4 regions of the Lysinibacillus sp. Bpr_S20 genome follow, and region 2 is predicted to be linked to each of the others. Evidence: riboswitches for the same ligand, from Rfam matches in the RefSeq annotation. Region 2 holds a riboswitch; each other region holds the start of a gene.
What was found. Region 2 has a riboswitch for S-adenosylmethionine ahead of MWJ95_RS04925 (MetQ/NlpA family ABC transporter substrate-binding protein). Riboswitches for the same ligand answer to the same signal wherever they lie in the genome.
Positions count from the first base shown of each region.

Region 1: linked by a shared signal. The riboswitch ahead of metK (methionine adenosyltransferase) and the one ahead of MWJ95_RS04925 (MetQ/NlpA family ABC transporter substrate-binding protein) in region 2 are both predicted to bind S-adenosylmethionine.
Region 3: linked by a shared signal. The riboswitch ahead of MWJ95_RS15615 (cyclase family protein) and the one ahead of MWJ95_RS04925 (MetQ/NlpA family ABC transporter substrate-binding protein) in region 2 are both predicted to bind S-adenosylmethionine.
Region 4: linked by a shared signal. The riboswitch ahead of MWJ95_RS23070 (bifunctional homocysteine S-methyltransferase/methylenetetrahydrofolate reductase) and the one ahead of MWJ95_RS04925 (MetQ/NlpA family ABC transporter substrate-binding protein) in region 2 are both predicted to bind S-adenosylmethionine.

Region 1 covers NZ_JALNLQ010000004.1:21,950-29,705, forward strand. The annotation lists gene pckA (phosphoenolpyruvate carboxykinase (ATP)) at 1-1,175, opposite strand, end outside; SAM riboswitch class I at 1,835-1,953, shown strand; gene metK (methionine adenosyltransferase) at 2,288-3,484, shown strand; gene MWJ95_RS11180 (gamma carbonic anhydrase) at 3,668-4,186, opposite strand; gene MWJ95_RS11185 (alpha/beta hydrolase) at 4,322-5,128, shown strand; gene MWJ95_RS11190 (alanine/glycine:cation symporter family protein) at 5,255-6,763, shown strand; gene MWJ95_RS11195 (superoxide dismutase) at 7,296-7,756, shown strand, end outside.
Region 2 covers NZ_JALNLQ010000002.1:55,779-63,534, forward strand. The annotation lists gene MWJ95_RS04900 (nucleotide kinase) at 1-749, shown strand, start outside; gene MWJ95_RS04905 (glycine C-acetyltransferase) at 808-2,007, shown strand; gene MWJ95_RS04910 (alpha-hydroxy acid oxidase) at 2,452-3,612, opposite strand; gene MWJ95_RS04915 (methionine ABC transporter permease) at 3,626-4,297, opposite strand; gene MWJ95_RS04920 (methionine ABC transporter ATP-binding protein) at 4,290-5,315, opposite strand; gene MWJ95_RS04925 (MetQ/NlpA family ABC transporter substrate-binding protein) at 5,405-6,232, opposite strand; SAM riboswitch class I at 6,321-6,425, opposite strand; gene MWJ95_RS04930 (pyridoxal phosphate-dependent aminotransferase) at 6,607-7,756, opposite strand, start outside.
Region 3 covers NZ_JALNLQ010000006.1:64,229-71,984, reverse strand. The annotation lists gene MWJ95_RS15635 (winged helix-turn-helix transcriptional regulator) at 1-213, opposite strand, end outside; gene MWJ95_RS15630 (MFS transporter) at 324-1,508, shown strand; gene MWJ95_RS15625 (SMI1/KNR4 family protein) at 1,558-2,109, opposite strand; gene MWJ95_RS15620 (YuzC family spore coat inner layer protein) at 2,254-2,655, shown strand; SAM riboswitch class I at 2,799-2,903, shown strand; gene MWJ95_RS15615 (cyclase family protein) at 3,014-3,751, shown strand; gene MWJ95_RS15610 (DedA family protein) at 3,807-4,403, opposite strand; gene MWJ95_RS15605 (Cof-type HAD-IIB family hydrolase) at 4,551-5,324, opposite strand; gene MWJ95_RS15600 (DUF2225 domain-containing protein) at 5,926-6,621, shown strand; gene MWJ95_RS15595 (hypothetical protein) at 6,645-6,998, shown strand; gene MWJ95_RS15590 (erythromycin esterase family protein) at 7,179-7,756, shown strand, end outside.
Region 4 covers NZ_JALNLQ010000016.1:30,572-38,327, forward strand. The annotation lists gene MWJ95_RS23060 (protoglobin domain-containing protein) at 1-568, shown strand, start outside; gene MWJ95_RS23065 (protoporphyrinogen oxidase) at 950-2,338, shown strand; SAM riboswitch class I at 2,455-2,554, shown strand; gene MWJ95_RS23070 (bifunctional homocysteine S-methyltransferase/methylenetetrahydrofolate reductase) at 2,643-4,490, shown strand; gene metH (methionine synthase) at 4,483-7,756, shown strand, end outside.

The DNA of each region.
Region 1 (7,756 bases), on a different contig from region 2:
GTTGAGAATACTGGTTCTGGCTCTGTTACACCACGCTCTGTACCAGCAAGTTTAGATGTGAAACCGCTTAGGAAGTGGTACATTGCTTGCTCTTTTGTTAATTTACTGATTGGAGGTAATACACCAAATGCATCAGCCGTTAAGAAGATGATTGTTTTTGGGTGACCTGCAACAGATGGATCAACAATATTTTCAATGTATTGGATTGGATAAGCTACACGTGTATTTTCTGTTAATGAACCATCATCATAGTCACAAATGCGAGTTTCTGGATCAACCGCTACGTTTTCTAAAACAGAACCGAAGCGGATTGCGTTGTAGATTTCTGGTTCTTTTTCAGCAGAAAGGTTAATTGTTTTTGCATAGCAACCGCCCTCAATGTTGAATACACCGTTATCAGACCAACCGTGTTCATCGTCACCGATAAGCTTACGGTCAGGGTCAGCTGATAAAGTAGTTTTACCAGTACCAGACAAACCGAAGAATAATGCAACATCACCAGCTTCGCCAACGTTTGCTGAGCAGTGCATTGATAGGATGCCTTGTTGTGGTAATAAGTAGTTCATAATACCGAAAATAGATTTTTTGATTTCACCAGCGTATTCAGTACCACCGATTAGGATAATTTTCTTTTCAAGTGATACAATGATGAATGTTTCAGAAGCAGTACCATCAACGACAGGGTCTGCTTTAAAGTTAGGAGCAGAGATAACTGTGAAATCAGCAACATGAGAAGCTAATTCTTCTTTAGTTGGACGGATAAATAATTGATGAGCGAAAAGGTTGTGCCAAGCATATTCATTGATTACTTGGATGCTTAATTGTGAATCTTTGTCAGCACCAGCAAAGCCTTTGAATACGAATAATTCGTCACGTTCTTTTAAATATTTTACTACTTTTACATATAAGTTATCGAACACTTCAGAAGAAATTGGTCGGTTAACTTTACCCCAGTCAATTTTATCCTTTGTGCTTTCTTCTTCTACCGTATATTTATCTTTAGGTGAACGACCAGTGTATTTGCCAGTTTCTGCACGAACTGCGCCATCTACTGTTAACATAGCTTCACCACGAGAAGTAGCTTTTTCAGCTAATTGTGGTACTGAAAGTTGAACATTAATGTTACCGCCGCTTAATAATTCCTTCAGTTCGTTTGCAATTTCTACTGAATTCATCGATTAAATACCATCCTTTTTTATAGTATTCCCTTGAGTCTGAGGGAGATTTTCTTAATTTCAAAAATAGTATAACACAATTGCTTAAATAATCTATACTAATTAAGAAATTATTTTTTAGATTTTATTACTTTTCAAGAAAACGACAAAAAGTATATTCATTCGTTTTGATCATGCTTTTTACCCTATATATATTAAGTGATCACACATTCACTTTCGACACAGCAAAATTGTGTTTAGAACATGAGGTTCGCACAGGATGTGAAGTAATTAGCGTGTTTTTAGTTGGAGCTTGTCTTCGACTGAAAAGGGGCTAAAATATCATATTCATCCACCACATGTTCTGTAGCTGATGCTCTGCGTTCGCTACAAAAAATGCTGTAAGGGGTTACACATATGTTAACACATGATGTGAGGTGGAGAGTAGGGATTATTTTGTTTAAATTTACAGCATAATCCAAATTAATTTCTTGATAAATCTCATAGTTTTTTTATATGAATACAAACAATTATGCCTCAGCAATTTTGCCAGGAATGTCTTTGTGCTTGCCTTAGGTGTTTTTTGCGCGAAAGCGTAGTGCAGACATAGCGGTAGTGCATAAGTGAAAAATATTTGACAATGTTCGACCTTTTACGTATTATGAGATATTGAACGGATACTCTTATCCCGAGCTGGTGGAGGGTCAGGCCCTGTGAAACCCGGCAACCTGCATGAACTATTTCACGACATGCGTTGGTGCCAACCTGATGCAAGGGGATACCCCTTGAACGATAAGAGTGAAAGGTTACGAAGTCATTATTCCTTTCCTCATGTTAAGTAAGCGTGAGAAAAGGATTTTTTTATTGTTAAAAACGAATTAAAGGTAAGTATATAGTCCTTTCCTTATTATAATGACGGATCTTTCGAAATCCTCGTGTTAAAAGCAGAGCTGTTTATTTGTGCGAAAGTGTAGCGACAGCAACAAATGTTTACTGTGCGAAAGCGAAGTGCAAACGTAGCGACAGCAACAACGGCTTGAGGGTTCAATTCCTTAGGAGTGAACTTGACATGGGTAATGAGTACCGTATTAATTCGCAAATATTATTTGTAAAAGTAATAGGAGGAAAACCAAATGACAAACCGTCGACTGTTTACATCAGAGAGTGTAACAGAAGGACATCCAGACAAAATTTGTGACCAAATCTCGGATGCCATTTTAGATGCTATTTTAGCAGAAGATCCAAACGCACGTGTAGCGTGTGAAACAACAGTAACAACAGGCTTAGCATTAGTATCAGGAGAAATTACTACTTCTACTTATGTAGATATAAAAGGCATAGTTCGTGATACTGTAGCCGAAATTGGTTATACACGTGGGAAATATGGCTTTGATGCAGAAAATCTAGCAGTACTTGTTGCGATCGGTGAGCAATCACCTGATATTGCTCAAGGTGTTGATCAAGCATTAGAGGCGCGTGAAGGCTCAATGACAGACGCTGACATTGAAGCAATTGGCGCTGGTGACCAAGGTTTAATGTTCGGTTATGCATGTAACGAAACGCCAGAGCTTATGCCATTGCCAATTAGTTTAGCCCATAAATTAGCTCGTCGTTTAACGGAAGTACGTAAGTCAGGTGAATTAGCATATTTACGTCCAGATGGAAAAACTCAAGTAACGGTTGAATATGATGAAAATAATGTACCAGTGCGCGTTGATACGATTGTCATTTCAACACAGCATGATGAAGAAGCTACGCTTGAGCAAATTCAAGCAGACTTAAAAGAATTTGTAATTGCTCCAGTTGTTCAAAAAGAATTACTAGATGCCGATACTAAATATTTCATCAACCCAACAGGTCGATTCGTCATTGGTGGTCCAAAAGGGGATGCTGGTCTAACTGGACGTAAAATCATCGTTGATACATACGGTGGCTATGCACGTCATGGTGGAGGTGCTTTCTCAGGTAAGGACGCAACTAAGGTTGACCGTTCAGCAGCATATGCAGCACGCTATGTGGCAAAAAATATCGTAGCAGCTGGTTTAGCAGATCGAGCTGAAGTACAACTAGCTTATGCGATTGGTGTTGCTCAACCTGTATCTATTGCTGTTGATACATTTGGGACAGGAAGAGTTACGGAAAGTGAAATTGTAAAATGGGTACGCGACTTATTTGATTTACGCCCTGCTGGGATTATTAAAATGCTTAACCTTCGTCGCCCAATTTATAAGCAAACTGCAGCATATGGTCATTTTGGTCGTACTGATTTAAATGTACCTTGGGAACAAACTGACAAAGCTGACGCATTAAAAGAAAAAGCAGGTTTATAAACTATTCAGCTAAAGTGATGAAGTAGCTAGGAAACTATATTAAAATACTAATACAGAAAGGGGCTCAACATTGTAAGCCCCTTTCGCTGTTTTTTTTTACGAAAAAAAATAAACTCCTACTCCTAATCATGGATGGCTCGGTTGCCCAAGCAAACGTGGAGCTACTTAGTTTAGAAATAGCTATTAATGTTTTGGTTGAAGAGATTTATAGTATTGGCCTTTTTCTACATATTCACGTATGATGCGTTCCATATCTTCTTTATCTTCTTCATTTAATTCTCTTACAACCTTTGCGGGCCGACCAAGTGCTAAGCTATTTGGAGGAATGACTTTTCCTGGAGGTACAAGGCTACCTGCCCCAATGAATGCACCCTCTCCAATCTCCGCTCCATCTAAAACTATTGAGCCCATACCTATTAGGGCTTTTTTTCGAATCGTACAGCTATGTAAAGTTACTTGATGTCCTACTGTTACTTCATCTTCAATAATTAGTGGATATTTTGGGCTTTGATGCAAGCAACAGAGGTCTTGAATACTAACTCTTTTTCCGATAATTGTTGGTGATACATCCCCACGAATAACTGTGTTAAACCAAATTGTTGTTTCAGCACCTATTGTAACGTCACCAGTAACGGTTGCATAATCGGCAATAAAAACAGAAGGATCGATATTTGGTGTTTTCCCTTTAAATGGATAGATCATTAGAATCGCCTCTTTTCTTTCTATGATGTAATATTATCGTATCAAATACACAACTTGATGGAAATATAAAATTAAAATGATCAAGATATTCAGATATAATCAATGTGTAATTATTTTTTAGGAGGACTGTGTGAAATGTGGAAATGGGAAGCTGATGGACAAGCAAAGGCTGTGGTTGCTATTCTTCATGGTGCATATGAAAATCACCGTTGGTATGCATGGCTAATAGAAAAACTTAGGTTGGAAGGCTTCCACATAGTCATGGGGGATTTACCTAATCATGGAGTAAATATAGGGTTTTCTCGTGTTCACGATGAAGATTTTAAAGAATACAACAAATATACAAGGCATCTAATGGAGAAAGCTTTTTCGTATAATTTACCTGTCTTTTTAATAGGACATGGGCTTGGTGCAACACTAATACTACATACCATGCAAAAACGAAAATATGAATGTGCGGGAATTATTTTAACTTCACCGTGGCTTCATTTAAAGCTTTTGCCAGGTAAACTATCAAATGCTTTAACTAGTTTAAGTGCCCTGACGGCAAATGTGAAACTGACTCATGAAATCACATTAGAGTCTTTAACGCGTAGTTTAGAAGGTAAAGATGAAATGAAGGATGAGGTCCCTTTTTCGTCAGTCGTTTCAGTGAAATGGTACCGAGAGCTACAGCAAATGATGCGCAATTTAGTGTTGTTGCCTAAGGCTGAATTCCCTAATATGCCGATGTTAGTGATGACAGCTGAAAAAGATAATATTACTGAAACTAAACAAACGCGTAATTGGCTACATCAGATGGAATTTACAGAGTTTCAATTCAAAGAATGGGCAAACTGTTATCACAATCTATTCCATGAAGTAGAGCGTGACGAGATTTTTGTTTATATACGTGATTTCATTAACAATGCGCTTCGAAGAATTGGCTATATAATTGAATAGTGATTTACCTCTCCAATTAACTAGAAAATTACTAACTTTTTGTTACTTGAATATAATGTTGTAATTTTCTGAAAAGTGTAATACTATAATGACTTGAAGTAAGTTTTTTTAAATTGGAGGGGTAAAATGGAAACAATCGTTGGGAAAATTAATGAGATTTTATGGGGACCTTGGTTTATTTATGGCATTTTGTTAATTGGGCTCTTTTTTTCAATCATTACAAGGTTCCTACAAGTAAGACACATTAAAGATATGTTTGTTTTAATGTTTAAAGGTGAAAAGTCGGAAAAGGGGATTTCATCTTTCCAAGCGATGTCTATCGCATTATCTGGACGGGTAGGTACAGGTAATATTGCCGGTACTGCTACAGCAATCGGGATGGGGGGACCTGGTGCTGTTTTTTGGATGTGGGCAATCGCATTTATCGGGGCAGCAACTGCTTACGTTGAGTCGACGTTGGCTCAAATTTATAAAGAAGAGAAAGATACAGAATATCGTGGCGGGCCAGCTTTTTACATAGAAAAAGGAATGGGGCAAAAGTGGTTTGCAGTTATTTTTGCTGTTGCCGCATTAGCTGCCATGTTAATTTTAATGCCGGGTGTTCAATCGAATGCAATTGCGACAGCAGTTGAAAACGCTTTCGATGTTAAGACTTGGATTACAGGACTTATTATTGTTGTATTATTAGGTGCTATTATTATCGGTGGGATTAAATGGATTGCCAATGCTGCACAGATCATTGTACCGTTTATGGCATTAGCATATATTCTGATGGCCATCATCATTATTGCAATGAATATTAAAGAAGTACCAGCTGTCATCTCATTAATTTTTTCTAGTGCATTTGGCGCGCAAGAAATCTTTGGTGGTATTATAGGCTCCGCCATTGCATGGGGGGTTAAACGCGGCATTTATTCAAATGAAGCAGGTCAAGGAACAGGAGCGCATCCGGCGGCAGCAGCAGAAGTATCACATCCTGCTAAACAAGGTATCGTCCAAGCAGCTTCTGTGTATATTGATACTCTATTAATTTGTTCAGCTACAGCATTTATGATTTTATTTACAGGTATGTTTAATGTACAAGATGAAAAAGCAGCAGAAGGTACTGATCCATACGTTTATGTTGGTGAATTCAATAAAGGTGGATTAACTGGGGAAGAGCAAATCACATTTGCGAAAAGTATTAAAGAAGGTGCAGCATACACACAATATGCAGTTGATTCTTCATTACCAGGTTTTGGTGGACCATTCGTAGCGATTGCATTATTCTTCTTTGCTTTTACGACAATCATGGCGTATTACTACATTGCCGAAACAAACGTGGCTTATTTATTCTCCGGCACTTCAGAAAAAGTCGTCATATGGCTGGCTAAAATTGCAATTTTAGTTTCTGCATTTTATGGTACAATCCGCACATCCGATCTTGCTTGGGCAATGGGGGATGTTGGGTTAGGACTAATGGTTTGGATTAACGTTTTAGCGATTTTAATTATAATGAAGCCTGCCATAGTTGCATTAAAGGACTATGAGAAACAGAAAAAGGAAGGAAAAGATCCTGTTTTTGATCCTCGTAAACTAGGCATTAAAGGTGCAGATTTCTGGATAGATTATAATGAAAAACGTAAAAATAAATAGACAATAAAGAGAAAGCTATCTAATAGATTTTAATATTCTATTAGATAGCTTTTTTATTTCTATAAAAAAGGCTCATCATCATAACGTGTGGTTGATTTCTGTTCCGACTGGGCGCCACTTCGCTTTTGCGCGAAAGCATAGTGCTAACGTAGCTGCAGCAAAAGGTTTTCATATGTGCGAAAGCGGAGCGTCAGCAACAGCATCGATGTTGGTTACGAAGGCGTTATCACAGGATGTGATGATTTTAGCTTTCGTTCCCCTATCGCTAATCCCCAAGGAGTCGCCCAGCCTCCACTCCAATCAACTTATATACAAAGCATATGTTTTAATAAGTGTCATCCACAACTTTTGGCGATGGGCAATAAAAAAGATTAATACTCTGTTCTTGTTTCCCGTTCAGTCGTTTACATATTTCGGTAAAGAGCTAAAAAAGAAAATAAAATTTTTATTGACGGCAATAGAAAAAGAAGGTATATTTTGTCTAAAGGAAATTAATTTTCCTTTAAGAAACATTTTGGGAGGGGGTGAAAAAATGACTGTGTTCCATTTACCGAAACTATCATATGATTATGATCAGTTGGAGCCATATATCGATGCTAGAACGTTAGAAATACATCATTCTAAGCATCATGCTACGTATGTAAATAATTTAAATGTGGCCTTAGAAGATCATCAGGATTTACAAAATAAGTCGTTGGAAGATTTATTAAGCAACCTGGATTCGCTTCCAGCTGACATACAAACAGCTGTACAAAATAATGGTGGAGGTCACTATTGCCACAGTTTATTTTGGGAATTGATGAGTCCCAGTGGCGGTGGTGAAGCAAATGCTGATGTTGGAAAGGCGATTGATTATTATTTTCAAACGTTCGATCATTTTCAGGATCAGCTTTCTAAAGCAGCGATTTCCCGCTTTGGTAGTGGATATGGCTGGCTAGTGCTAGATGGCGAACAATTATCCATTATGAGTACTGCTAACCAAGACACACCTTT
Region 2 (7,756 bases):
GTTTAGAAGAAGTCCAACTTGAAAAGGTTGGTGAACAGCTTGCGGATGCAATGACGGAACGAGAGTCATGGCGCGAGAAGTGTATTTCAAAGCTTAATAGCGCTATAAAGATTCATGATGATTGGGAAGCTGTCACACAAAGCTGCATGAACTGGCAGGCATTAAATGATCAGGTTGAAAATTTAAAGACAGATATTTTCCAATCAATGGTCTTAAATAAAACTGGTATGCGCACGCATCGCTTACTCGGAACATTAACACCGAGGGGGGCTGAAAATACAGTAGATAGCATAACAAAAAATGTAGCTCGAAGATTGATGATCAAAGGGAAGCCCGGTACGGGGAAATCTTCGTTAATGAAAGGTTTAGCAGATGAAGCCAATGCGAGAGGGCTCGATGCGCAAATTATTTGGTGTGGCTTGGATTCAAACTCTGTTGACATGGTTATTATTCCGGAATTGAATTTTTGCATCTTTGATAGTACAGATCCACATGTCTTTGAACCTCAGGTCGGAAGACAAGGAGATGAAATTTTCGATATAGGGGTACATTGCGCAATTTCACAGGAAGCAGAAGCTAAAATTGAAGATATTCGGGCAAAGTATAAAGAAGCAATGCAGGATGCAATGGGTTATTCGAAGCGTTATGCGGAAGCAGAGTATATGGTCCGTCGATTAATCGATAATTGTGTATCATCATCTCTTTGGCGAGAAAAAACTGCCCCACTATTCGAAAGATTAACAAAGTAATTTTTCTACTAGCATGCTTGTGCTACACTAGGAACTAGAATAGTGTTCCTAGGAAAGGATGATACGCTTGTCAAAAGTATTGAATGCATTTTTAGATGAAAACCTACAAGCCTTACGCAATCAAGGCTTATACAACGAAATTGATCCAGTAGAGGGAGCAAACGGCCCAACTATTCAGGTACGTGGCAAAAATCTAATTAATCTATCCTCAAACAACTATCTTGGCTTAGCAACGAATGAAGATTTAAAGCGTATTGCAAAAGAAACAATTGAGATATACGGTGTGGGGGCTGGAGCAGTCCGTACGATTAATGGCACACTTGATTTACATGTAAAATTAGAGGAAAAGCTCGCTAAGTTTAAAGGAACAGAGGCAGCGATCTCTTACCAATCAGGTTTTAACTGTAATATGGCAGCTATTTCAGCTGTTATGGATAAAAATGATGCGATTCTTTCAGACCAATTAAACCATGCATCGATTATTGATGGCTGTCGTTTATCACGTGCGAAAATCATTGCCTATCATCACTCTGATATGGACGATTTACGTGCGAAGGCAAAGGAAGCAAAAGAATCAGGCTTATACAATAAAATCATGGTCATTTCTGATGGTGTATTCTCAATGGATGGTGATATTGCAAAATTACCAGAAATCGTTGAGATTGCAAAAGAGTTTGATTTAATAACATATGTCGATGATGCACACGGTTCAGGTGTAATGGGTAAAGGAAAAGGTACTGTAAAGCATTTCGGTTTAGAAAAAGAAATTGATTTCCAAATTGGTACACTTTCTAAAGCAATTGGTGTTGTTGGTGGATATGTAGCAGGTAAGAAAAATTTAATTGACTGGCTGAAAGTACGTTCTCGTCCGTTTTTATTCTCAACGGCATTACCACCAGGTGATGTTGCTGCGATTACAGCGGCAGTGCAAATGCTAATTGACTCAACGGAGCTTCACGATAAGCTTTGGGAAAATGGCGATTATTTAAAAGCAGGTCTTGCTAAACTAGGCTTTAATATTGGTGCATCTGAAACGCCAATCACACCATGTATTATTGGTGATGAAAAGCTTACGCAGGAATTTTCTCGTCGCCTATTTGAAGAGGGCGTCTATGCTAAATCAATCGTTTTCCCAACGGTTCCAAAAGGCACAGGACGTGTTCGTAACATGCCTACAGCGGCACATACAAAAGAAATGCTGGACGACGCTCTAGCAATCTATGAAAAAGTAGGCCGTGAACTAGGCGTTATTCAATAAAAAATGGGGCTGCCTCAATAGGAGGTAGCCCCTTTTAGTTTTATATGGATAAATAAGGCAAAGTGATAAATAAGGCAAAGTGATAGATGGGTCAAAGTGATAGATAGAAGACAGAGCGACTGATAGAAGAGCCGAAGCGGATAGAAGAGTTAAAAGCGTGGATAGAACCGTCAAAAGCGTGGATAAAAGAGCCAAAGTGACGGATAAAAGAGCCGAAGTGACGGAAAGAAAGCAAAGTGACGGATAGAAAGGCAAAGCGACGGAAAGAAGAGCTGAAGTGACGGATAAAAGAGCCGAAGTGACGGAAAGAAAGCAAAGCGACGGATAGAAAAGGCAAAGTGACGGATAGAAGAACCAAAGCGACGAAAAGCTACCCCGAAATGCCGGGGTAGCTTTATTTTAAGTGAGTGACTTTCGCTGTTTGTAGCGTTCATCTGTATTCATTCATTGACGATCGGTTACATCTTTTTTCACCATTGTGATATTACGTAGTTGCTTTATAGATATTGCCCCCGCTAATGCGAGCGAGACTTTTAATTCATCATATAAATTTGTCATTACTTTTTCGACGCCTTGCTGTCCTTCTAATGCAAGTCCGTAGACGAAGGGACGACCTATGGCAACAGCATCTGCTCCTAAGGCGAGTGCCTTAAGAGCGTCCATACCACGATACACACCGCTATCTAAAATAACAGGAATTTGTCTCTTTACGGCTTTTACAATGCTTGGGAGTGCGTCAAGTGAACCAATTACGCCATCCAATTGGCGACCGCCATGGTTCGATACGATGATACCGTCGATGCCGTTTTCTATAGCTAGCTTGGCGTCTTCAGGGTGTAAGATTCCTTTTAATAAAATAGGGAGATTAGAACGGCGCTTTAATTCACGTACATTCTCCCAATTTAATGTTGGATGGAAGATATTTTGCAAAACACCCTGTATATATGACTCAAATGAATCATCTGGTAAGGAAGCCGTAAAAACAGGGTCATTCATATAGTTTCCTCGTGCATACCCAAGCTTTAATGGTGAAAATTGATTGCGCACATCTTCTTCACGCCAGCCAAGCATGACTGTATCTACAGTTAAAACAATAGCTTCAAAACCAGCAGCCTCGGCTCGAGCGGCCATACTATAGGCAATTTCCTCATTTGTTGACCAATATAATTGAAACCATTTAGTAGCCGCGGGAGCCGTTTGAGCTACATCTTCAAGTGCGTAACTTGAAACTGTACTTTGGATATAAGGAATTTTTAATTGCTCAGCTGCACGTGCAACGGCAAGCTCTCCTTCTTCATGCGCCATTTTGTTCATGCCAACAGGAGCAAATAAGAACGGAGTTGGATGTACTTTTCCGAATAGTTCAACCGATGTGTTAATACTTGAAACATCATGTAAAAAGCGTGGAATAATAGAGTATTTTTCAAAGGCTGCACGGTTATTTCGCAATGTTTGCTCACCGCCAGCACCTGAACGGATGTAGCCAAACGGACCAGCTTCCATCTTGTCTGCAACGGCTTTTTCTAAATCTGCAAAGCAAATAGGGAAGGGGGCTTGGGCTTTAATATTTTTTAACAGTAGATCGCCATCTGTTGTTTTTGTCATCGAAATCCTCCTATTAATCTTTTTTTAGTTTCACGGCAAAGCGGTTACCTATCGATTGAATACTTTGAACAAGGATGATTAGGATAAACACTGTCGCATACATCACATCGACCTCATAGCGTAAGTGTCCATAACGGTATGCGAGATCACCTAAACCACCAGCGCCAACCATTCCTGCCATGGCTGTTGCTCCAATAAGACCGATTGTGGCAATCGTTAAACCTAAAATAATGGATGGGCGAGCCTCACGTAGTAGGACATTCCAAATGATATGACGGCGTTTAATGCCCATTGCTGTATAAGCTTCCACAACACCTGGATCAACTTCTAAAAGTGCAGTTTCCATAAGTCGCGCAATATAAGGCGCTGTATATACAACAAGCGGCACGATAACACCTTTTACACCAATAGTTGTGCCGACGATTAGCTTTGTGAACGGTAAAATGAAGAATAGTAAAATAATGAACGGTACAGAGCGAATAATATTAATAAATAAATTGAAAAATTGATAGAGAAATTTATTTTCAAACGATTGCCCCGGACGAGTCAAAACGATTAATAGTCCTAAAGGAATCCCAATTAAAATAGAGAAGAATAATGAAATCCCGACCATTTGAAAGGTTTCGATAATAGATTTCCAAATAACATCTGACCAATCTGCAAAGAAGCTTTGTATACTATTCATGTAATTCGCCTCCTAACTCCTCAACGTCTACCCCGTTTTCTTTAAAATACTTCAGTGCCTTTTCTACGATATGCGCCTTACCATGTAGATGCACGACAATATTACCAACAATGCCGTTTTTTAATTCAATGATATTGGCTGTTAATATATTTGGTTGTACATCATAGACTTTGCTCACTTCTGCAAGTAATGGTTTCCCTGTACTTTCACCAAGGAATGTTAAACGAATCACACTTCCCGAGACATTTAATTGCTTGATAAGAGAAGGAGATAAGTTGCGTTGAGATATGGTATTTAAAAACTTTCGGGTCGTTAAATGCTGAGGCTTTGAAAAGAGTTCTATAGCAGATCCATTTTCCACAACCGTCCCTGATTCAAGAACGGATACATCATCGCAAATTTTTTGAATAACATTCATTTCATGTGTAATGAGTAAAATAGTGATGCCCAGCTCACGATTAATTTTCAAGAGAAGATCAAGAATAGCGTCAGTTGTTTCGGGGTCGAGAGCACTTGTTGCTTCATCACTGAGTAAAATCTCAGGTTCTTGGGCAAGGGCCCGTGCGATAGCGACACGTTGCTTTTGCCCCCCTGAAAGCTGACTAGGGTAACTATCTAATTTCTCTGTTAGGCCAACAATTTCTGCATATTTTGCAACGCGTTGTTTCACCTCAGAGTCACTATAGCCAAGAAGCTTTAATGGTACCGAGATATTGTTGTATACGGTTGCTGTTTTTAAAAGGTTAAAATGTTGAAAGATCATGCCGATTTTTTGACGGGTTTTACGAAGGTCGTTAAGAGAAAGGGAAGTAATATCTACATGATCAATCAATACTCTTCCTGTTGTTGGACGCTCTAATAAATTGACACAGCGTATAAGGGTACTTTTTCCGGCACCACTGTAGCCAATAACTCCATGGATTTCACCTTTTTTGACATGCAAGTTAATACCATCTACTGCTTTGACGATACCTTTTTTAGTTTTAAATTCTTTTGTTATATTTTCTAATTGAATCATCTGTGATATCTCCTTTCTAAGCCCTTCTATAAATCAAGAATCTGCTAGTCTCGCAGATTCTTGATTTTATGAAAGGTCCTTAATTGTTACTACCAGCCTGGAATAACAGAACCTTTGAATTCTTCTTCAATAAATTTGCGTACTTCATCCGATTGATAAGCTTCAACAAATTTCTTTATTGTTGGATCATTCTTGTTTTCTGCACGTACCACAATGTAATTAACATATGGAGAGTCAGTAGATTCTAAAAGAATGGAGTCTTTTTTAGGATTAATGCCTGCATCAAGAGCGAAGTTCGTATTAATTGCTGCTAGATCTACTTCACTAAGCTGCTTTGGAATTTGTGCAGCCTCTAATTCAATGAATTTCAAATTCTTTTTGTTTTCTTCCACATCGCGAATAGATGCTGTTAAGTCTGCACCGTCTTTTAATTTAATATAGCCTGCCTCTTGAAGGACGAATAGGGCACGGGCTCCGTTTGTTGGGTCGTTTGGTAATCCGAATGTTGCACCATCAGGAACTGCATCCAATGATTTATATTTCTCAGAGTATATGCCCATAGGATTTAAAATTGTTTTTGCTACTGGCACTAAATCTGTATTGTGATCTTTGTTAAATGCATCGAGGAATGGCTTGTGTTGATAATTATTTACATCAAGATCACCTTCGGCTAACGATGTATTTGGTAACACATAATCAGAGAAAGTTTTTAGTTCTACCTCTAAGCCATTTTTTTTAGCAACTTTTGCGGCAACCTCTGTAATTTGTTCGTGTGGTCCAGAAGTTACACCTACTACAATCTTATTCTCATTAATAGCCTTACTTTCTTTACTATCTTCTTTAGAACCACAGCCTACTAATGCAGCTACCAGTGTGAGACTCGCTAAACCTAATAAAATTTTGTTTTTCTTTTTCATGAAACATACCTCCAAAGTTGTATTATCGGTTTGTAAAAATAAAAAAAACCTTCTTATAAACTAAGAGAGGCTCATGAAAAATTGTCCTCTCTTATCTTTCAAACGATGATCGTTTGCAGGATTTAGCACCTTCCTTAAAAAAGGAGGTTGCCGAGCTTCATAGGGCCAGTCCCTCAGCTACTCTTGATAAGAGATTTATAATATTTTTTTGTAAATCCGATAGAACTAATATAAATTATAGGATATTGTAAGTCAATTGAATTTTTAAAATTTTTTATTTTATTATAATATTTAGCCGCGAAAGAATTGCTAAAACTGTCCCATAGCAAGTTTGAAACAGTTTTTCGAAAGTAGGGGATTGCAATGCTCATGAGCTAAAATAAGTTTAATTTTTCAATTCTGCTGATTGCTTCGCGTAAGCGGTCTTCGCTAACAAGTAAACCAACCCGTACATAGCCTTCGCCGTATTGACCGAAGCCATTGCCTGCAGCTACTGCAATATCAGCTTTGTCTAGCAATATATCGGTAAATTGTTCACTCGTAAAACCAAGTGGAACAGGGAGCCATGCAAAGAAAGAGCCTTTTGGTGCTGTGACTTGCCAACCAATTCGCTTAGCTTCTTTGATCAGGACGTTTCGCCGGCGCTCATAAGTCGTTCTTAGCTGATCAGCACAACTCTGGGAAGCAGTAAGTGCAACTGCCGCGGCTTGTTGCACTGCAGGGAATTGACTACAAAATAGATGATCTTGAATAAGGTTAATGGCTGCAACAATATCAGGATTACCAACTGCAAAACCTATGCGCCAGCCTGCCATATTATACGTTTTGGATAATGTATACATTTCGATACCGACATCTTTAGCACCATCAGCCTGCAGGAAGCTGATAGGTTGATTGCCGTCAAATCCAATCGCCCCGTAGGCAAAATCATGTGATACGATGATGTTATGCTTTTTTGCAAAGCGTACTGTTTCCTCGAAAAATTCTAGTGTTGCAGTACCTCCAGTTGGGTTGTTTGGGTAATTCAAGTAAAGAAGCTTTGCCTTTTCTTTAACTTCATCGGATAAAGCATTATAATCAGGCAGGAAATTGTTTTCTGCAAAAAGTGGCATGACTTCAAAATTAACATCACCCAATACGACACCAGATAAGTAATCTGGATATCCGGGATCAGGTAATAGCATTGTATCACCGGGATTTAAAACGGCTAACGGTAGCTCAACAAGGCCAATTTTCGTACCACCGAGAATAGCAACCTCTGTTTCAGGGTCAATATCCACATTGTATTGACGTTTGTAGAAGTCTGCTGCGGCCACTCGTAATTCTGCTATGCCACGAAATGGAGAGTATTTATGATTTTGAGGATTTTCTGCCGCCTCCTGTAATGCTTGAATAATGTGTGAAGGAGTGGGTTGATCTGGATTTCCTTGACCAAGATTGATAACATCACGCCCTTCAGCAAGAGCAGCGTTTACTTTTTGCACAAGTGCTGCAAAAAATTGAGTTGGGAGTTGCTGTAGTTTT
Region 3 (7,756 bases), on a different contig from region 2:
TTGATTGAAAACCTTACGATTAATTAATCCAGACTGCTCTAATTCACGCAATTGGCTTGTTAGCATTTTTTGTGAAATGCCTGGAATTAATCGGCGAAATTCATTCGTACGAATCTTACCATGGTGGTTAAGATGACAAAGAATAATAGGTTTCCATTTGCCCCCAATGACCTCAAGAGTGGCTTCGACACCAATATTATAAACTTTTTTCATTGTGAACCCCCTGTAATATTCAAAAGTAACTAAAAGTACCCTATACAACTTTAAGGTATGTATGAATATTACTATATACTATAAAAAAAATCAAAGGAGATAGTAATAGAATGAAAGATACAAAAGTGCCGAATGCCAAACTAACATTACTCGCACTTGCGATTAGTGCATTTGGTATCGGCTCTACAGAATTTATAAGCGTTGGATTACTTCCATTAATTACAGAAGATTTTGATATAACATTGAGTACTGCGGGTTTAACCGTATCCATATATGCATTAGGTGTAACTATTGGGGCACCGCTTTTAACAGCCTTAACATCGCGCCTTAGTCGCAAAAATGTGTTGCTGCTCGTTATGGTACTGTTTATTATCGGTAATTTACTTGCAGCTATAGCACCCTCATTCTCATTACTACTTACTGGGCGTGTAATTTCAGCATTAGCACATGGTGTGTTTATGTCCATTGCATCTGTTATCGCTGCAGATGTTGTGGCACCGAATAAACGAGCAAGTGCAATAGCTTTCATGTTCACTGGACTAACATTAGCAACTGTGACTGGTGTCCCACTAGGAACTTTTATCGGACAAGTAACAGATTGGCGAATGTCGTTCATTTTCATTGTCGTTATCGGTATTATCGGATTAATTAGTAATGCTCTGCTTGTACCTAGTCAATTATCAAAAGGGAATCCAATATCCATTCGTGATATAGGGAAAGTATTAGGAAATATAAGAATGCTATTAATTCTCTTTATTACTGCAATTGGATATGGTGGCGCATTCGTAGTATACACTTATGTTTCTCCTATTTTAGAGCAGTATATGGGCTACTCACCGAAAGCAATAGTCGTGATTTTAGTTGTATACGGTATTTGTGTTGCCATCGGTAATACATTAGGTGGTCGTTTTGCGAATAATAACCCTTTACGTTCGATCTTTATTATCTTTATAGGCCTAGCATTAGCACTACTCGGCATCGATTTCTTTTTAGAATCATCAATCGTTGGGTTAATAATGGTCTTTATGATGGGGCTATTTATGTTTATGAATGTACCGGGATTACAACTTTATGCCGTTCAGCTTTCAGAAAAATATATACCATCAGCTATTTCAATGGCTTCAGCATTAAATATTTCGGCCTTTAACATTGGTATTTTTCTAGGATCATATATTGGCGGAATCATCGTTCGCCACCAATCATTAGCGTATACTCCTATATACGGATTCGGCATGGTGATGCTTGCCGCAGCTACTACGTTACTATGGTTAATCTTTGATAGAAACAAAAAATAAATACGTTGCTTGTGAGGAAGGTGCTGTCTAAAACGCCCCTTCCTTTTTGCTATTTATTAGATTCAAGGAAAGTATCATCAAAATATGCCTTGAAATTTGGATACAGATAGTCTAATGACGATTGAATATCGGCACCATCATCAAATAAAATTTCATGTTCAATTTCATATATTGCACAATTGTCTTCATCAGCATTATTATTTAAATCAATACAAATTATTTTTCCATACTCTGTATCCCATGAAAATGGTAGGTATCCTAAACTACATAATGTTGGATTAAACATATCCCTTACGTTATTTAAAGGGTCCTCTATACTTTGGTCAGGTATTACACCAAAATAATGGTGATACGTTGAAATAAAAGCTTTATACCATTCGGGAAAATGAAGTCCGAACTCTTTTTCTAAAGCTTGAATATCTTCCTCCGTTACAGTTGAAGGAATCATTCTCCACACAGACCACTCACCGTCGATATCAACTACCTTCATTTCTTCAGGTACATCTGGGCACATCCATCTACAAAACCCTTCTTCAGACACCTGATTATAACGTTCATAGTAAACTTCAAAACCATTTTTTATGTATGCACGAATATCCATCTTAACAACTCCTTTTGAAGAAGAATAATAAACCGTTGAACTGAGCCCCTTTTCGCTCAAGCTTTTCAAAGCGGTAGCCATTAACACCTAATGTCTCCGTTATACATAAGATAATGTATCAGCTATAGGATAGGAGGAAGTTAGTTGTATTACAATCCTTATCCATATTTTGTCTATCCTAATTATTATCCAACATGGGTAATGGCAAATCAACCAACTACTCAACAACCTTCTAGATATCTAGCAATGCCAACAAATAGAAGCCCATTTCCACCCATCAATACAAATAAGTTGAAGACTTCAGCGAAACGGATTAAGACTATTATGCAGCAGGCACAATTACTTACGGATAAAATTGATGAGTCAGAGCAATTTGCACATGATCTTATAGACGCAGCACAACAATCCAATAAAACAGAAGTTGAAAAGTTAATTGCGTCAACAGGCATTACAATAAAATTTGAAACAACCTATACACCAGATGGATTACGTATAATATTTACTGAGAGCAGTTGTTGTAAGCTAACATTATTGTTGGGTTGGTGAAGAGTTGGCCCCTTGAAGAGGGCCTCTTTTTTCGCAGAATGAATGCAAACTTTTAACCTTGTATCCCTATTGAACTTGTAAACAATAAAAAGATATGCTAAAGTGTTTGTAAGTTTTATTTCTGAAAATTCTTATATCGCATTTTCTTATCAAGAGAGACGGAGGGATTGGCCCTATGAAGTCTCAGCAACCAGCCTATAGGTATGGTGCTAATTCCAATTGGCAAAATTCGGCCTTGAAGATGAGAACACTTACTGCAGTTACTTTGCACAAGAGTCCTCTTCATGGAGGACTCTTTTTTACTTGCTATCAAGCAAAAGGTAGCACCCAAAATTTCAAAAGAAAGCGAGAGAATATTATGACAAACGAACTTTTACAAGCACTTCAACTATTGAAATCGAAAGAATGGGTAGATTTAACACATACATTTGGGCCAAATTCTCCTCATTTCTTTATGTTTGATGATGCAAAATTTGAAACATTATTTTCCCATGATGATGGGTTCTTTGCACAGCAATTCACGTTCCCTGGGCAATACGGCACACATATTGACCCACCTATCCATTTTGTGCGAGATACACGCTATTTAGAGGAATTGAAGCTAAAAGAACTAGTGCTACCACTCATCGTTATTGATAAATCGAAGGAAGCCGAAATGAATAACGATTACACGTTAAGTGTTCAAGATGTTCTTGATTTTGAAGCTGAGTATGGAGAAATTGAAGCAGGTACCTTTGTAGCCCTGCGTACCGATTGGAGTAAACGTTGGCCAGATAAAGAGTCTTTCAGCAACAAGGACGGTGATGGTCATAATCATATTCCTGGCTGGGGATTAGAAACGTTACAGTTTTTATTCAACGAGCGCAAAGTAAGTGCTATCGGTCACGAAACTTTTGATACGGATTCAGCAGCGGATTTTCGTACAAATGGTAAGTTAGACGGTGAATATTTTGTGCTTGAGCAAGATACTTACCAAATTGAACTGATGACCAATTTAGACAAGCTACCTCCAAAAGGCGCTGTTATTTTTAATATTGTACCAAAGCCTGAAAAAGCATCTGGATTCCCTGTCCGTTCATTTGCTATATTACCTTAAAATAGCAATAGGTATGATTCGATGAATATTGAATCATACCTATCTTACCTTTTATTTATTTCGGTGAATTCCTTCTTTTGAAAACTACATAAACGATCAACATCATTAATATGAATAATACTATAAGATAAATGCTGTAGCGAGATAAATATACCCCAACATAATGCCATTTCTCTCCCAGTACTTTACCTAAAGTAATAAACGTAAATGTCCATATAGTTGCTCCCGTATAGGCAAAGAAAGCAAATTTTTTATAAGGATAATTATTAATAGCTGCAATATATGCTGTAAGATGACGCACACCGGGAATAAAATATCCTATTAATAATAATCCCGGCCCTATTTTTGCAAATAACTGTTTAGTAAAATCAATTTTCTGCTCAGTAATATGAATTTTCGAACCATATTTTTGTAATAAAGGTAGTCCGAATCTATAGCCTATATAGTAGCTCAGGGTAATTCCTCCTACCGCACCTACAATAGCGCTGATTAAAGCGGGGATATGCGCGAGAGTTTCACGATATACACTATACCCTACATATGTCAAAAATATCTCATCAGGAAGTGGCAGCCCAACAATCCCTCCAACTAGGATAAGAATGATGCCAAAATATCCGTAATGCTCAATAAGAGATTGCACGTGATGCGCCATAAATCCATCCCACCTAAAGCATAATAATTTTTTATAGTTAGCTTTATCATAACTCAATAGAGACAACATTATGAGTGTTATGGTTTCAATCCAATTTTCTCCACGCAACTATACCTTGGCATCATTGCGTCAGAAATCGGAAAGGCGTTAAATTATTTGTAGCTCACGAAGAGCATAATCAATACCACCCTCAGTTGATTTCTTTGTTACATAATTAGCCACATTTTTTAATGCTTCACTACCGTTACCCATTGCAATACCAAAGCCAACCTGCTCCAGCATATCGATATCATTATCTCCATCGCCAAAAGCAAGTGCATCCTCAGGACTCAAGTCGAAATAATCTAGGACAGCTTGGATAGCAATAGATTTAGAAACATCATGTTGCAAAACATTTGTAATATAAGGATGCCACCTTTTAAATAATACATGAGGAAATGTTGAAGTATACTTTTTCTCAATATCCTCATCACCATATAAACACATTAAATACACCTCTTGCGTAACGATATCTTCATTGATAACAGGAAACTCTTGCAAAGATAATGTTTCTTGCATGGCTTTTAAGGTCTCTTTTTCTCGGACGTTATTCATTGATAATTGTTCTGTAAAAAACGATAGACTTTGTTTATTTTCATCAGCGAAAGCTTTAACGGCCTGGACAATTTCTTGTGCAACAGGTATTTTATGTATGACTTGATCTTGGTGCTTAGCATATGCACCATTCGCTGTAATAAACGTCTCTATTCCTACATTTCTTAAATCCTGGCACATCGATAAAGGTCTTCCTGTAGCTGCAACAATATGAATTCCTTTACTCTTTAATTGTTGAATAGCGTTCCTTGTACTTTCTTCCATACAACCATCTTCATAATTAACAAGCGTACCATCTACGTCAAAGAATACAATTTTATAATCCATCGTTCGCTCCTCCTTAGCGTTTCACATAATTTTCACCAAGCGTGTGGTTGATTTCCGTTCCGGCTGGGCGCTTTATAGCTGCCGCTTCGCTTTCGCTGATCTCCAAGGAGTCGCCCAGCCTCCACCCTAATCAACTTATACACAGGATACATATTAATAACATAGATCTTCTTCATTTTGGGGATGAATCTAAATAGAAAACACTAAATTCTGATACAGGATTCTTTTGTCGGCCAATATCTGTCTCCAATCGACACATTTGTAATTTTAATTTTACATTAAGTAACATCTTTATACTAAAATTCACTATAGGTATTATTACTTATATCAGTAAAATTAGTTACTATTTAATTTAACATTAATTGGACAAACTAAAATAAATGTATAACTTGCTACAACTGCACCGATAAATACTATTACGGGTACATATAGAAATTTAAATAACAAAGAAAGTAATGGACATATTTATTTTAATAATGCTAAAGGAGTATACCAAAGAACATAGAATTGTTAATATAAAAGATAATTAATTAAATACATTGAACGATTCTATCCATCGTATAAATAGAACAAAAGAAACGATGCAAAGGAGTTTATTCTTATGGCATTTAACATTTACTACTATGAAAGTAGTGTAGATTGCAAGTTTTGCAAAAAGCATTTTACTACATATAAAGTACGCCCTAATCGATATAAAATTATCGAAGAACAAACAGACTTCATGCCTGTTTATGAGGGTTTAAACCCGTTATTGTATGAGGTTGCTGTTTGTCCACATTGTGGCTATGCTTACCACAAATCTATGACAAGAACGTATGGACCTTTTCTGCTTCTTATTGATGAATTGTATATAAAAGAGCTACAAAAACCAATGGATATGTGCAAGGAACGTACGATTGATGATGCCATTGTAAGCCTTAAATTAGCTTATCTTGTTTCAAGAGCATCTATGGAAGAGTCGCTTCTTATGGCCAATTTCGCACTAAAAATAGCCTGGCTATATCGCTTAAAAAATGATCATGAGTCGGAATTGCGCTACCTCTTCGCTGCAAGAGATTTTTACAGCAAATCTTTTGCATCCAATCAAGAGGGCGGAGAGAGAATTCAATATTTACATGCCGAATTAAGCCTTCGACTTGGAGATATTGCAGAGGCGAAAAAAGGATTTTCTCGATTAATTGCAGATCGACATGTTTCCAATAAATATCGGAAACTAGCACGAAATCGCTGGGAAAACTATAAATATGACGAGCAACCTAACAATATACATGAAAGTATAGAAGAAGTTATCAATTGAAGTAGACGAGGAGAGTAATAAACATGCAGCTATTTGCAAAAAGGATTGATGTGAGAGAAGAAGATATTTTTTCAGAACTACACCATTTTTTACTGAGAAAAAATAATCGTTATTTAACGAACGACGAGGTAGTTGCATTAACTGGGGTTTCATCAGACCTACTCTATAAATGGGTAAAGGCAGGAAAATTGAAAAAATCAATTTTCCCTAATTTAGGCGCACCTTGTGAACGCTGTGGACAAATTACTCAGGCAAAAATCTGTGTCAGCTGCTCCTCAACCATCGTTAGTACATTAAAACAAGAGGAAAAGGATCGTGCATGGTTCAATCAAATACAGCGGAAAAACCAAAGAGCTAGCGCGTATCACTATAAATAAAACTATCAACATCTTCAAAGTTACTTAAGCTTTGGAGATGTTTTTTTGCCTACCCCTATTCGAATCACCTAGAATAATGACATTCACCCAAATTTAAATAAAATTTAAACAAAGTCCCTCTTTACTTTAAACTTAATTACTTATAATTGGTTTTAACATATAACGAAGGACTGATAGAGAATGACAAAAGGTAAGAAGCGTAAGGTTTTATTATCATTAAGCATTGCACTAACAAGCTTTGTAACTTTCAACGGGGTTTCAAATGCATCCGTAGCAGTTCCAGCGATAGAAGAACGCGTAGCTTTCGATAACAAATTAGAGGTTAAGGCAGCTCGCACATCCAATGAAACACTTCAGGATTGGAAAAAGTGGACAAACGACCATGCCTACAGCTTAACATCCATTCAGCCTGAAGCAGTTGGTAAACAAAATATACCATCTACTAAATTTGAAGATTTAGAGATGCTAAAGCCTTTATTGCATGATAAGCGCATCGTTTTTTTAGGGGAAAGTTCACATGGTACAGCCGAATTTAGCCTAGCAAAAACACGTTTAATTCAATTTTTACACCAAGAGATGGGCTACAATGTCCTAGCTTTCGAAAGCGGTATGGGGGATGCTATGAATGCTCAAGGACAAATTGATAAACAAATAGCGAAACAAACGATGAAGGATGCTATTTATCCTGTATGGTGGTCAAAAGAAACACTAACGTTATTCGAATATGCTAAAAAAACACAGAAAACAGATAAACCATT
Region 4 (7,756 bases), on a different contig from region 2:
TCAGGCATTAGAAGGTCGTGAACGGTTAAAGAGTCAATCACAAAACATGAGTAATATTATTTATTCGCTTAATGATATAACGGAGAATATTACACAGTTGACAGATATGTCAAAGGAAATGGAATCGATTATGAATGTTGTAACAAATATTGCTAATCAAACGAATTTGTTAGCTTTAAATGCGGCAATAGAAGCGGCTCGTGCTGGAGAAGCGGGTAAAGGCTTTAGTGTTGTTGCAGATGAAGTACGAAAACTATCGATTCAAACAAAGGAGTCTGTCACATCGGTAGCGACGTTACTACATAAAACGAATGAACGGACAGATAAACTTGTTCATTCGCTTAGTAATATTCAAGAAGAGGTAGCCTCTGGTGAGGAAAATATGGTTCAAACCGAAGGACAATTTACTAACATACTGGAAGCTATGACTGAAGCTAAAGATCAAAATGGTCGGATGGAAAAAGAAGTGCAAGCAATAGCAGAAGTACTAAGTGAATTAGGGATCGCCTTTAACGAAGTGAAAAATTCAGCTGGAAAATTAGCTAGCTTTGCACAGAATTTAAATTGATGATGAGAAAAGAACAAAGGCGCTTACACTCTTTAAATACACTATAGCAACTGTTAATATATACTATCCGTTAGGTGATAAAAAACTCTAGCGAGTATGTGATTGTAAGTTCAATATAAGTACATGAACATAGAAAAAAGTAGAGGCTGGGACAGAACTCGATTATTTTGAAAAATAGCGAAAATGGGTAATAACTTTTTCACTTCACTGAGTTTAATTTTCCTTCCTAAATTAAAAAAATGTTAGGCCGTTTGTATCTCGGTCTAACATTTTTTCTTTTTGTCCCAGCCTCTATTTTTGCTAAATTTGTAAAGGCTTTAGCGTAATTTTCGGTAAAAAAAGTTTATACTGAATATAGAACTAAAAATAGGGGCGGTTAATATGAAAACAGTTGTTGTATTAGGTGGCGGAGTTACGGGATTATGTACGATGCATTATTTACAACGCCAAGCTCAGGAGAAAAACTTAGATGTAAAGCTTGTGCTTGTTGAAAAAAATACATACCTTGGTGGCAAGCTACACTCTGCATATAAACAAGGATTCATCATGGAAACAGGAGCAGATTCTATTGTAGCGCGTCATAAAGGTGTCATGGAGTTAGTAGAGGAACTAAATTTTGAACAAAATCTTGTGTACAACGAAACGGGTATTTCGTATATTTACACAAATAATGAGTTACATCCTATCCCAGCAGACTCAACATTCGGTATTCCTATGAGCTTACAATCTCTTGAGGAAAGCACGCTTGTATCAGAGGAAGGTAAAAAAGAAGCATTGAAGGATTTAACAATGCCAAATGAAGGATTTACCAAGGAAAGTTCTATTGGGGAATTTTTAACGTATTACTTAGGGGAGGAGCTTGTTCAAAACCAAATAGCACCTGTACTGGCAGGTGTATATTCTGGAGATTTAAATCAACTTTCAATTGCTTCCACTTTACCGTATTTAATTGATTACAAAAATGATTACGGCAGTATTATTAAAGGTTTCAATGCAAACAGGGAACAATTTATCAAATCTGCCAATAAGAAATTTATTTCGTTTAAAAATGGTTTATCATCACTAATTGATCGACTTGAAGAAACATTAACGGATGTAGAAATTATAAAAGGAATTGCCACTACTAGTGTTAAAAAGCAGGAGAATCAATACGCTGTTACTTTAGCAAACGGTAAAACGATTGAAGCAAATCATGTTGTTTTGGCCCTTCCAAATGAATCGGTACAAAGTTTATTGCAGGATGCCTCTTTGAACAGTTATTTTGAACAATTTAATACTGCATCCGCAATTACGATTTATTTAGGATTTGATGTGCCTGATAATAGATTACCAGCAGATGGAACAGGCTATATTGTGTCACATAATTCGGATGTTATTTGTAATGCAGCAACGTGGACAAGTCGCAAGTGGAAACACACTTCAGCAGAAGGGAAATTACTTGTACGACTTTTTTATAAGAGCATTAACCCTGAGTATGATAGATTGCGTATGATGACAGATGAAGAGTTAGCAGCAGTTGCTCTAGAGGATGTAAGAAAGAGTCTAGGGATTGAGGAAAAACCAACTGTGGTTGACGTGACAAAATGGATCGACCAGATGCCAAAGTATGATTTGGCGCACCGTGAAGCATTGCAAGGTCTCGTACAAGAGCTTGAGAAAAACTATCCAAATTTATCAATAGCGGGATGCTCTTATTTTGGTGTAGGCATAGGTGCATGTATTCAAAATGGTAAAAAAATTGGTGAGGAACTTGCTGAAAAACTATTGTAATTGTTTAAAAATATATGATTTTTCGTAAAAATTATCCTTTGTTAAGTGAAATAGTCTTGACTCGTTCGTTCGTAAACGATATGATTCTTTTAATTATTTAAAAAATTCATACTACATTCTTATCAAGAGAAGCAGAGGGACTGGCCCTATGAAGCTTCAGCAACCAACTTATTGTCAGGTGCTAAATCCAGAAGACAGCTGTGTCGAAGATGAGAAGGAAAACAATTACGAAACGTTAAAGCCTTCTTTTTTTGTGAAAGAAGGCTTTTTTTATTTTAAAGATAAGGGAAGAGAGGCTGGTTTTATGGGATTGCTTGAAAGGTTGAAAACGCATGTTCTTACAGCAGATGGTGCAATTGGTACAGTTTTATACGGCTATGGCTTGGAGTACTGCCATGAGGAAATGAATGTACAGAGACCGGAATTAATTGAAAAGATCCATAGAGAGTATATAGCAGCTGGTGCCGATATTATTCAAACGAACACTTACGGAGCTAACGCCATAAAATTAGCCCGTTATGGACTTGAATCTCGTGTACAGCAATTTAATGAAGCTGCTATAACGATTGCTAAACGAGCAGCAGCAGATGGAGGACAATTTGTTTTAGGTACTATTGGGGGAATCCGAGGTATTCGAAAGAGTGATGCAACGTTAGAGGAAATTTTAGCAACTGTTGATGAGCAGGCCTCTATCTTACTTGCAGGAAATCCAGACGGCCTTCTACTTGAAACCTATTATGATTTTGAAGAGCTAACAGCGACTTTAACAATGCTACGAGCTAAAACAAAATTACCGATTATTGCTCAAGTTTCAATGCACGAACCAGGAATTTTACAAAATGGAATGAGGTTAAATAACGCCTTACATGAACTTGAAGCGCTAGGTGCTGATATCGTAGGTGTTAACTGTCGCTTAGGTCCTCACCATACTATACAAGCATTTGAAGGTGTAGAGCTTCCTAAGAAGGCATTTTTGTCAGCATATCCGAACGCCTCTCTTCTTGATTTAGAAGATGGTCGTGTCGTATATGAGTCAGAGGCAGATTATTTTGGCCGAGCAGCTGTAGAGCTTCGTGATCAAGGGGTACGTTTAATTGGTGGCTGTTGTGGTACGACACCAAAGCATATTGCGGCAGCGAAAAAGTACATAGAGGAACTATCCCCGATCGAGGAAAAGTATGCAAAGCCAGAAAAAGTAGCGGTTGTACGCGATGCAGAACCAGCAAATTATGAGCCATTACATGTAAAAGTAAAACGTGAACGCTCAGTTATAGTAGAGTTAGATACTCCAAGACATTTAGAGATCGAAGGCTTTATTGCAGGTGCGAAAAAATTATATGAGGCGGGCGCAGATGTCGTCATGATGGCAGATAATTCACTTGCTTCTCCAAGGATTAGTAATATCGCAATGGGAGCCTTGCTGAAAGAGACCCACGGAGTACGCCCGTTAACGCATATAACATGTCGAGATCGCAATTTAATTGGTCTTCAATCACATTTGATGGGATTAAATGCATTAGGGATCCATGATATTTTAGCAGTTACCGGAGATCCAACAAAGGTAGGCGATTTCCCAGGGGCAGCTAGCGTTTATGATGTCTCTTCAATGGAGCTTATCCAATTAATAAAACAGTTAAATGAAGGAGTATCGTTCTCAGGGAAACCACTTCGTAAAAAGGCGAATTTCTCTGTAGCGGCTGCCTTTAATCCTAATGTACGGGTACTAGATCGGGCTGTCTCTCGATTAGAAAAGAAAATTGAACACGGGGCAGACTATTTTATTTCACAGCCTGTTTATACAAAGGAAAAAATTGTGGAAATTTATGAGGCGACAAAGCATTTAGAAACACCAATTTATATAGGCATTATGCCAGTAACGAGCTATAAAAGTGCGGAGTTCTTACATCATGAAGTACCAGGCATTAAACTATCTGACGATGCGTTAGCACGTATGAAAGCTTGTGGCGATAATAAGGAACGCGCAACACTAGAAGGAATTGCAATTGCTAAGGAATTAGTAGAAGTAGCAGCGGAATATTTCAATGGTATTTACCTGATCACACCATTTTTGCGCTATGATATGACGCTAGAATTAATGAAATTTATTGAGCAATTGGATGAACAGAAAAAAGGGGTAAGTATAAATGGCTAAGCACATGATTGAAGAGCAACTAGAGCAACGAATATTAATTCTTGATGGCGCAATGGGTACAATGCTACAAAATGAAAATTTATCGGCAGAGGATTTTGGCGGCGAGGAATATGATGGCTGTAATGAAAATCTTGTGCTAACTAGACCAGATGTGCTTGAAAAAGTTCATAGAAAATATTTAGAGGCTGGAGCAGATATTATTTGTACAAATACATTTGGAGGTACACCACTTGTATTAAATGAATATGATCTTGGAGCGAAGGCAGAAGAAATCAATAAACGTGCAGTAGAAATTGCACGTAAAGTAGTAGATGCGTTTTCAACATCCGATTGGCCACGTTTTGTGGCGGGAGCAATGGGGCCAACTACAAAAACCTTATCGGTTACAGGTGGAATTACATTTGATGAGCTAGAGGAAAATTTCTATGTTCAAGCAAAGGCATTAATCGAAGCCGGAGCGGACGTTCTGTTGCTAGAAACTAGTCAGGATATGCTAAATGTTAAAGCAGGAACATTGGGGGTATCTCGTGCTTTTAAGGCAACTGGAAGAGAGCTTCCTGTGATGATATCTGGAACAATTGAACCGATGGGAACGACACTTGCCGGACAAACCATTGATGCTTTTTACATTTCGATCGAGCATATTAAACCATTATCAGTTGGTTTAAACTGTGCAACTGGACCAGAGTTTATGACAGATCATATACGTTCATTAGCAGAGCTTTCAACAGGCTATATTAGCTGTTATCCGAATGCAGGCTTACCGGACGAGGAAGGTTGCTATCATGAGTCGCCTGAATCATTGTCACAAAAGCTAAAAGGCTTTGCAGAAAAGGGCTGGCTAAACATTGTCGGAGGCTGCTGTGGGACAACACCAGCACATATTGCTGCCATTCGAGAGGTATTAAAGGACGAAAAGCCTCGACAATTACCAGATGCAACACATGGTCATGTAGTATCTGGTATCGAGCCATTGGTGTATGACGATTCTATGCGTCCGTTATTTATTGGAGAACGGACAAATGTTATTGGCTCTCGTAAGTTTAAAAATTTAATTATTGATGGGAAGTTTGAGGAAGCAGCAGAAATTGCACGTGCTCAAGTGAAAAATGGAGCACATGTTATCGATATTTGTTTAGCAAATCCTGACCGTGATGAACTAGAGGATATGCGCGGCTTTATGCAGGAGGTTGTAAAAAAAGTAAAAGTACCTCTCGTTATTGACTCTACAGATGAAAAAGTAATTGAGGAAGCACTTAAGTTTTCTCAAGGGAAGGCCATCATTAATTCGATTAACTTAGAGGATGGTGAGGAGCGCTTTGACGCAGTTTTACCACTAGTGAAAAAATATGGTGCCTCTTTAGTTGTAGGTACGATTGATGAGCAAGGCATGGCAATTGATCGACATCGCAAGCTAGAGATTGCTGAACGTTCCTATAAATTGTTAACAGAAAAGTGGGGTATTGCTCCTGAAGATATTATCTTTGACCCACTAATGTTCCCAGTAGGAACGGGAGATGAGCAGTATATTGGCTCGGCACTTGAAACGGTAGAAGGAATTCGCTTGATTAAAGAAAAAATGCCGCGTACATTAACGGTACTTGGTGTAAGTAATATTTCATTCGGATTACCACCAGTAGGTCGTGAAGTATTGAATGCCGTGTATTTATATCACTGTACACAGGCTGGTTTAGATTATGCAATTGTTAATACGGAGAAGCTAGAACGTTATGCATCTATTCCTGAGGCAGAGATTAAGCTAGCAAATGATTTACTCTTTCATACAAACGATGAAACATTAGCTGTCTTTACAGATTTCTATCGTGATAAAAAGAAGGAAAAAACAGAGGCAGATATTCCGAAAACAGTAGAAGGTCGCCTTGCTTACTATATTTTAGAGGGGACAAAGGAAGGGCTTATTGAGGATTTAGATGCTGCTCGTGAAATCTTTGAAGCACCGCTTGATATTATTAATGGACCATTAATGGACGGAATGGCAGAGGTTGGTCGTTTATTTAACGATAATCAGCTGATCGTAGCAGAGGTATTACAATCCGCAGGGGTTATGAAGGCAGCTGTGGCACATTTAGAGCAATTTATGGAGAAAAATGAAGAGAGTGCCGGTAAGGGAAAGATGGTACTTGCTACTGTGAAAGGCGATGTGCATGATATTGGGAAAAACCTTGTCGATATCATTTTAAGTAATAATGGTTATAAGGTGGTCGATCTCGGCATTAAAGTAACACCTGCTCAATTAATAGAAGCGATTCGTAAGGAAAAGCCAGACTTCATCGGACTTTCAGGGTTATTAGTGAAATCAGCACAGCAAATGGTTATTACAGCTCAGGATTTCAAGGAAGCGGGTATTGACGTACCTATTTTAGTAGGAGGAGCGGCGTTGTCTCGTCGCTTTACCGAAACAAAAATCGCTAGCGAATATAATGGACCGGTCATTTATTCAAAGGATGCGATGCAAGGGTTAGAGCAGGTAAATCGATTAATGGGGACAGATACACGTGCAGATTTCTTAGTTGAAATCGAGGAATCTCGCAAAAAACGCTTAGAGGCGGACGAAAAAAGAGCTGCTCGTCCTGCAAAAGAAGTAACTATAAAGCCTGTACGCACAATAAAGGAAGCGTCTGTTTTTCTTCCAGCAGATTTGCGACGCCATGTAAAGAGAGAATATGCTGTTTCTCATTTATATCCATATGTTAATATGCGGACATTACTTGGACATCACCTAGGTTTAAAGGGTCAAGTACAGCAATTGCTTGAGGCTGGTGATGAAAGGGCAACAGAATTGAAAGATTTGGTCGATGAGTATTTACAAAGTGACCTATTGAAGCCATCGGGCGTTTATCAGTTTTTCCCTGCCCAAGCCGATGGGGACGATGTAGTCGTTTATGATCCGGCAGATAGCAAAACAGAAATAGAACGATTTATCTTCCCGCGTCAGCAAGTGGAACCGTTTTTATGTCTTGCGGATTTCCTAAAAACAGTTGAAAGTGGTGAAATGGACTATATTGCCTTAATGGTGGTAACAGCGGGACAAGGGGTTATGGCGAAGGCCCGTCAGCTGAAAGAGGAAGGGAAGTTCCTTGAAAGTCATGCATTACAATCTACAGCTCTTGAGCTTGCGGAAGGCTTTGCGGAACGTATGCACCAAGAAATTCGTGACCAGTGGGGCTTCCCAGATGCAACTGATTTTACAATGCGTGATCGTTTCGCGGCGAAATATCAAGGACAGCGCTTCTCATTCGGCTATC